DNA from 3 places in the Cetobacterium sp. NK01 genome. Region 2 is predicted to be linked to each of the others. Evidence: riboswitches for the same ligand, from Rfam matches in the RefSeq annotation. Region 2 holds a riboswitch; each other region holds the start of a gene.

Region 1 (2,274 bases), on a different contig from region 2:
TGTAGGATGTTTTGGAAAAAAAGAAGATATTGGTGCAAAACTTTTAGGTAATACCTATGTTCTTCAAGGAGTAATTCCAGAGAGTGAGATAGATATTAATTTTGACAAAGATAAAGTAACTGGAACTTCTGGAGTTAACAGATATTTTGCAAACTATGTGTTAGATGGCAATAAGATATCTATTAAAGATCCTGGATCTACAAGAATGATGGGGCCTGAAAATTTAATGGTACAAGAGCAGGAATATTTGAAAAATCTTAAAGAATCAAAAGAGGTAGAAATTACAAAAGATGGATTTATAATAATTACATCAGCGGGAGAAAAATTAAACTTTGTTAAAAAATAGTTCTTTTTTTAAAACTCTGCTTTTGTTAGTTTTGATTTTTTTTACAGGATGTTCATCAGCTAGAATTAGTGAAAGAGAAAGAAATGAAAGAATTGCTAAAATAACATCTTTTTATAAAGAATGGAAAGGTACTAGATATAAAATGGGAGGAACATCAAAAAGTGGCGTGGATTGTTCAGCCCTAATGCAGCATTTATATAAAGAGAAATTTGCATTGGATTTGCCAAGAACAACGAAAAATTTATCTCAAGAGGGCGATAAAGTAAAAAAACGTAATTACTGGGAAGTTGGAGATTTAGTGTTTTTTAAAATTGGTTGGAGAAAAACTCATCATGTTGGAGTATATTTAGGAGATAATAGATTTTTACATGCATCTACTTCTAAAGGGGTTATAATTTCAGAGGTAGATGGTTATTGGGATGATCACTTTTGGCAAGTTAGAAAAATATTATAGTAATAAAATTAAAAAGGGAGGGTTAAAGACTCCCTTTTTATATTACAAAAAATAGCAAAAATTTTAGAAATTATTCAAAAAATAAATACTATATTCAAATAATTGACAAATTGAAATTAAAGTATTATATTGTAAAAGTATTTTAAATGCCAAAAGGCTTAATAGAGGAAGATGGGTGAGAATCCCACACAGCCCCAAGCTACTGTATTGCAGACGAAACTAATAAACCACTGGAAAAAATCTGGGAAGGATTAGAAGTAGGATGAAGCTGAGTCAGGAGACTTATTTAAAATTTAGTTTTTTGTTTTTCGTGGGGGAAAAATAAGAAATAAGAGTATATTTTATGACATGATTTTTTGTAATTAAATAAAAACTCCTAATTTCTAATAAAAGCTAAAGTTTAAGAAGTCTTTGGTTTTTTATTAGATTTTTTTATTTTAAAAGAGCAATTGGAGGAAAACATGAACAAAAAATTATTGTTACTGTCTTTACTTGTTGTGACAAATGCAACAAGAGGAAATGAAAATAAAAATTTTGTAAAATTAGAGGATACGGTTATTACTACCCAAAACTTTGAAACAACAGTTAGAGATACTCCCACAAATATTTCTATTATAACAGCAGAGGAAATTGAAAAAAGTGGTTCAACAAATTTAGTTCAAGTTTTAAGAGATGTACCAGGGTTATTTGCTAGAGAATATGCGGGTGGTGAAATAAGATTTGATTTAAGAGGACAAAACCCAATGTACGCTAATAAAAATATTATTGTTACAATAGATGGTGTTCCTATAAATAGAACAGGTTTAGGAAGTTCTGATAGCTATAATCTTTCTCAAATTCCTGTTGAAAGAATTGAAAGAATTGAAGTTATTCCAAGTGGTGGAGCAGTTTTATATGGTGATGGTTCTGTTGGAGGTATCATTAATATTACTACAAAAACAGTTGAGGATAGACAAAACTACGGTTCTATAAATTTTAATGCTGGAAGTCACGGGTTATTTTCAGAAAATATAACTTACGGAACTAAAATTGGTAATAATTTTCTAAATGAGATTTCATTTAGTAAGTATAATTCTCATGGATCAGGAAGAAAATTATCTGATGGAACTAAAGAAAAAGTTGATAAATACTCTTTTGATTATACAGGAAAATATCTTTTAGATAATGGTGATATAGAGTTTAAATATAGTCATGCAAAATCTGAGACTCACTTAGGAGGAACAATACCTCAATATATATTTGATGAAAATATTAAATATGCATCAAAATTTTCAAAAAGTAAATATGAATTAAATGATTTTTACTTAAAATATAGGGCAGAAGTTTCAGATAGTTTAGAATCTGTAACTTATATTAATTATTTACATAACGATTATTCTCCTTATTCAGGAGGTTTTTATAACACTAATAGATATAAAGAAAGAAAAGAATATGTAAAATCTCAATTAAAATACAAATATTTAGAAAATAATTA
Region 2 (2,274 bases):
CGTAAGAAAAACCAATATTTTTAAACTCAATAGAAGTAATAGGCTCTTTTAATGGAATTTCTCCATCAACTCTATTTTTAAGATTTATAATTTCTGTAAATCTATTAACTCCAGATATTCCTTTTTGATATATATCAACAAGACCAACCATTCTCATAATTCTAAGTCTAAAACGATCAACTAAAAGTAAGAAAGATAAAATAACTCCCATTGTAACTCCATCTTTTATATAGAGATAACCACCAGCCAAAATAATTATAAGTTGTGTTATATTTGAGTAAAAAGTAACTCCAGAAACAATTAAGCTAGAAGGGACCATATTTCTCTTTTCACTTTCTAAAAGAGTAGAGTTTTTTTCAAAAAATCTTTTCTGTGCATAATCTTCTAAATAATTATCTTTTAAAAAAGCAATTGTTCTTAAAATATCATGAAGATTAGCAGAAAGTAGACCTGAATTTTTTCGAACATTTCGATGTCCCGCTTTCATTTTTTTATTTTCTCTATAAACAAATATTAATGTTAATGGTAAAGGAAATAAGGTAATCAATGAAAGTTTTAAATCAAAATCAAACATAATAAAAATAGAGGCTAAAATAGTTATAACAGAGAAAATGAAATCTTCTAAACCTCTATGACAAAGAGTAGAAACACTATCTAAGTCATTAATAACTCTAGATATTAAATCTCCACTTTGATTTTTCTTAAAAAATTCACTAGGTTGATTTAAAAGTTTACTTAAAAGGTCATTTCTCATACTTTGTTTAATCTTACTTCCCATTAATTTTCCATTGGCTTGTGAATTAACAGCGAAGATTAATCGTAAAATATAAAGAACTATTAAAACTACAGAAAATTTTAACAGTAGATTAATATTTTTAGATGGAAGAGCATCATCAATTAAATTTTTAATTAAAAGAGGAGAGTAAACGTCAATAGCAGTCATAGCTAACCTAACACTTAAAAAGAGAATAAGAAGTTTATTTTCCTTTTTTAAATAGTAAATAAGAGTTCCAAAAGATGTCTTTTTCATAAAAAATTTCTCCTTAATATACATTTCTTTCTAACTTTAATAGTAACTTTTTTTTTATATAAAAGTCAATACTTAGCATAATAAATAATATAAATAATAGATGATAATGTTATAAATTTTAGATAATTTGATTGAAATTTGTACGATAAAGTGTTAATATTAATTAGATAAACTGTAATGGTTCAATTTGATTAAAAGGGAATTGAGTGTAAATCTCAAACGGTCCCGCCACTGTATAGAGGATGAAAATAGCAATACCACTGAGGTAATTTTAACCTTGGGAAGGGCTGTTAGTAGGGTGAATCTAAGTCAGGAGACCTGCCATTATTTAAAATTCTGCGAGGACAGAGAAGGTAAAGAAAATTACGCTTCTCTTTTAGTATTTCCAAAAGGGAGGTTTTTTTTATTGGTGAAAATTTTTGATTTAAAATAGTATATTAAAATGATATAGGGAGATTAGGTATGAATTTTTACAAAAACATGGAAAAAGGTGCAATTATAGCAGCACATTTTGGAACAACACACGAAGATACAAAAGAAAAAACAATAGATATAATAAATGAAAAATTAAAGAAAGAGTTTGATAAACTTGATTTTTTTCAAGTTTATACATCAAGAATTATAAATAGAATATTATCTAAAAGAGGTATTGAAAATTTAAATACTTCTCAAATTTTAGAGAAATTAATAGAACAAGGCTATCAACATGTAATTATACAACCTACTTACATAATAAATGGAACAGAGATGGAAGCTCTTAAAAGAGAAGTAGAGATTTACTCTGATAAATTTGAAGATATTAGAGTAGGAACTCCTTTATTGACAGAAGTGCAGGATTATTTTAACTTAATTGAAGTTATAGAAAAAGAAATTGGCAATTTAAAACACGATGAAGGTGTTGTAATGATAGGACATGGAACAGAACATCCAGCATTGTCAGCATATCCTATGCTGGCCTACATAACTAGAGATTTAAAAAACTCTATATATATTGGGACTGTTGAGGGATATCCTAGTTTAGAAAATGTTGTGAAAGAATTAAAAAGAGATAATAAAAGAAAAGTTACTTTAATGCCTCTTATGTTTGTGGCAGGAGATCATGCTAAAAATGATATAGCAGAAGATTGGAAAGAGGCTCTAGAAGAAAATGGTTTTGAGATAGAGGTAAATTTAAAAGGACTGGGAGAGATTGAATCTATTCAAAATATATTTATAGAGAAAGCTAAAGAGTTAGAATCTAGACA
Region 3 (2,274 bases), on a different contig from region 2:
ATCCTGCTTTCTTTTCTATAATATCTATACTTCTATGCTTTTCAAGAAACTTTGCATTACCTACAAACATATCTTGAATTTCAGATATTTCACCAAGAGGAACTAACTTTACATTAACTTTAAATCCAGCTTTTTCTAACTTCTCTTTCCATTCACCTGCAATATCATTTTTAGCATGATCTCCTGCCACAAACATCATTGGCATTAAAGTAACTTCTTTTTTATTATCTTTTTTTAATTGTTTTACAACATTTTCAAAAGTTGGATAACCTTCAACTGTTCCAACATAAATTGGCTTCTCCATATCTTTAGCCATATAATCAAACATTGCATAAGCAGAAGTTGCTGAATTGTATGTTCCATGTCCTACTAAAACTACAGCTTCTTTTTTATTTAAAGGTCCAACTGTTCTCATTACAGCATTAATTACATCTTCATAATGATGAGGATCACTTAGAAGTACATCTCCTACTCTTAAATTTGTAAAATCTTTTGTATGAAGTTGAGCTTCTTTTTTTATTGACTCCATTTCTACACCATCAATTATATTTGTTGGTTGAATAATAACATTTTTATATCCCTGTTTTTTTAAAGATAATAATACTTCACTTGGATTATATTTTTTTATACTTTCATTTGCAGCTACTCTTTTAGTTACAATTCTAGATGTATATGCTTCAAATACGTCTGCTTTTCCTTCAAAAGCTTTTATAGCTTTCTGATTGATTGCATCAATAGTCTTAGCTCTCGTATCTTGATGTGTTGTTCCAAAGTGTGTCATTATAACAGCACTTTTTCCTCCCGTATAAAACTCTGCATCTTCAAAAGCTTCTTCTCCATGTGCTAAAACTAAAGCTGTAGATAAACAAAATAGTGACAATAATAATTTTTTCATAGAAATAACCCTCCCAAATATAATTTAAATTTGGAAGAAGAGTTTCCCCTTCTCCGTCCTCGCAGATTTTTCATAATGGCAGGTCTCCTGACTTAGATTCATCCTACTCGCATCCCTTCCCAAATTTAAAATTTAGTGGTTTTAATACTTTCATCCTCTTTACAGTGGCGGGACCGTTTAAGCTTTTCACTTAATTCCCTTTTAATCTTTAGAACCATTACAGGGGTATATTATCACTAACATGTTTTTTTTTCAATCATTTTATAAAAAAAGAATACTTCAAACATCTTCTATATATTATATTGATATTATTTTTTCTTATTTCTATAAAAATAAACAATATAAACTCTTGATAAAATTGCACCGATTAAAGCGGCAAAAAATCTTTGTCCACTATTTTGAGCTAAATAATAAAATCCAACTAATAAAAGTAAAATTCTAACGATAGAAGTTACGAAAATAAACAATGAAGGATTTTTAAACTTTTTACTTTCATTAACACCAAAATCTAAACTATAAAAAAATAAAAAACCTAAAACAATTCCACCTATAAATGCAATAATCATAATGCTCTCCTCCTTCTATAACTTCATATACTATTTAACACTATTTACCATTAAAAAAAAATTTTCCTTGCTTTTTATAAAATTTTTAATACAAATTAAAGAATAGTTGACTTTTTTTAACTTTTATTATATTATTTTTATATAAAATAAATAACTGAGGCAAAATAAGGGAAACTTTATGACGCAAAGCTATAGGGTCTTTAAAATGACAGCCAGTTGCACTAATTTTTAGTGTATCTGGTTTTTTTATTTATATGGGGAGGAAATATGAAAAAAATTTTAATTTGTAGTTTTTTACTTGCAATATCATCTTTTAGTTATTCATCTGAAGAAGGTTACGACGCTGAAGCTACTATGAATATAACTGCTACTATTATTAAACCGTTAACAGTTCAATCAAATGGACCTTTGGAATTTGGAACTCTTTTACCAGGTACTATCGGTACTTCTAGATCTAGTTTTACTATTGATGGTGAAAAATATTCTAAAGTTAAAATAACTTTTGATGGTTTAGAACCTGATGGAGATAACTTTGAAGTTCCTTTAAAATTAGATGGATCTTCTAATGAGTCTTTTATGGTATATTTCAATTGTAGCACTAACTCTGATGAAAAAGTAAATCAAGAAAATAAGTTTATTAACCTAACTTCAATGGGAAAGTCAACTCTACATATTGCTGCTTCTACAACACTAGATGCTGACCAAACTCCTGGAAAATATACAGGCCAAATTACTATGAGAGCAACATACGAATAAAAAAAATCCTTATACAAAAATTGTATAAGGATTTCCTATTTTATTTGCTTTTTCTTA

Evidence for each region. A riboswitch is a leader RNA that binds a small molecule or an ion and turns the genes downstream of it on or off. The one in region 2 is predicted to bind cobalamin.
Region 1: linked by a shared signal. The riboswitch ahead of NON08_RS10935 (TonB-dependent receptor) and the one ahead of NON08_RS05340 (sirohydrochlorin cobaltochelatase) in region 2 are both predicted to bind cobalamin.
Region 3: linked by a shared signal. The riboswitch ahead of NON08_RS13465 (sirohydrochlorin cobaltochelatase) and the one ahead of NON08_RS05340 (sirohydrochlorin cobaltochelatase) in region 2 are both predicted to bind cobalamin.

Annotation. Positions count from the first base shown of each region.
Region 1 covers NZ_JANIBO010000002.1:357,969-360,242, reverse strand. The annotation lists gene NON08_RS10945 (META domain-containing protein) at 1-346, shown strand, start outside; gene NON08_RS10940 (C40 family peptidase) at 369-800, shown strand; cobalamin riboswitch at 928-1,105, shown strand; gene NON08_RS10935 (TonB-dependent receptor) at 1,262-2,274, shown strand, end outside.
Region 2 covers NZ_JANIBO010000001.1:1,056,655-1,058,928, forward strand. The annotation lists gene NON08_RS05335 (ABC transporter ATP-binding protein) at 1-1,030, opposite strand, end outside; cobalamin riboswitch at 1,192-1,371, shown strand; gene NON08_RS05340 (sirohydrochlorin cobaltochelatase) at 1,493-2,274, shown strand, end outside.
Region 3 covers NZ_JANIBO010000005.1:13,806-16,079, reverse strand. The annotation lists gene NON08_RS13465 (sirohydrochlorin cobaltochelatase) at 1-895, opposite strand, end outside; cobalamin riboswitch at 955-1,129, opposite strand; gene NON08_RS13460 (ATP synthase subunit I) at 1,204-1,461, opposite strand; cyclic di-GMP riboswitch class I at 1,610-1,685, shown strand; gene NON08_RS13455 (hypothetical protein) at 1,729-2,217, shown strand; gene NON08_RS13450 (hypothetical protein) at 2,258-2,274, opposite strand, start outside.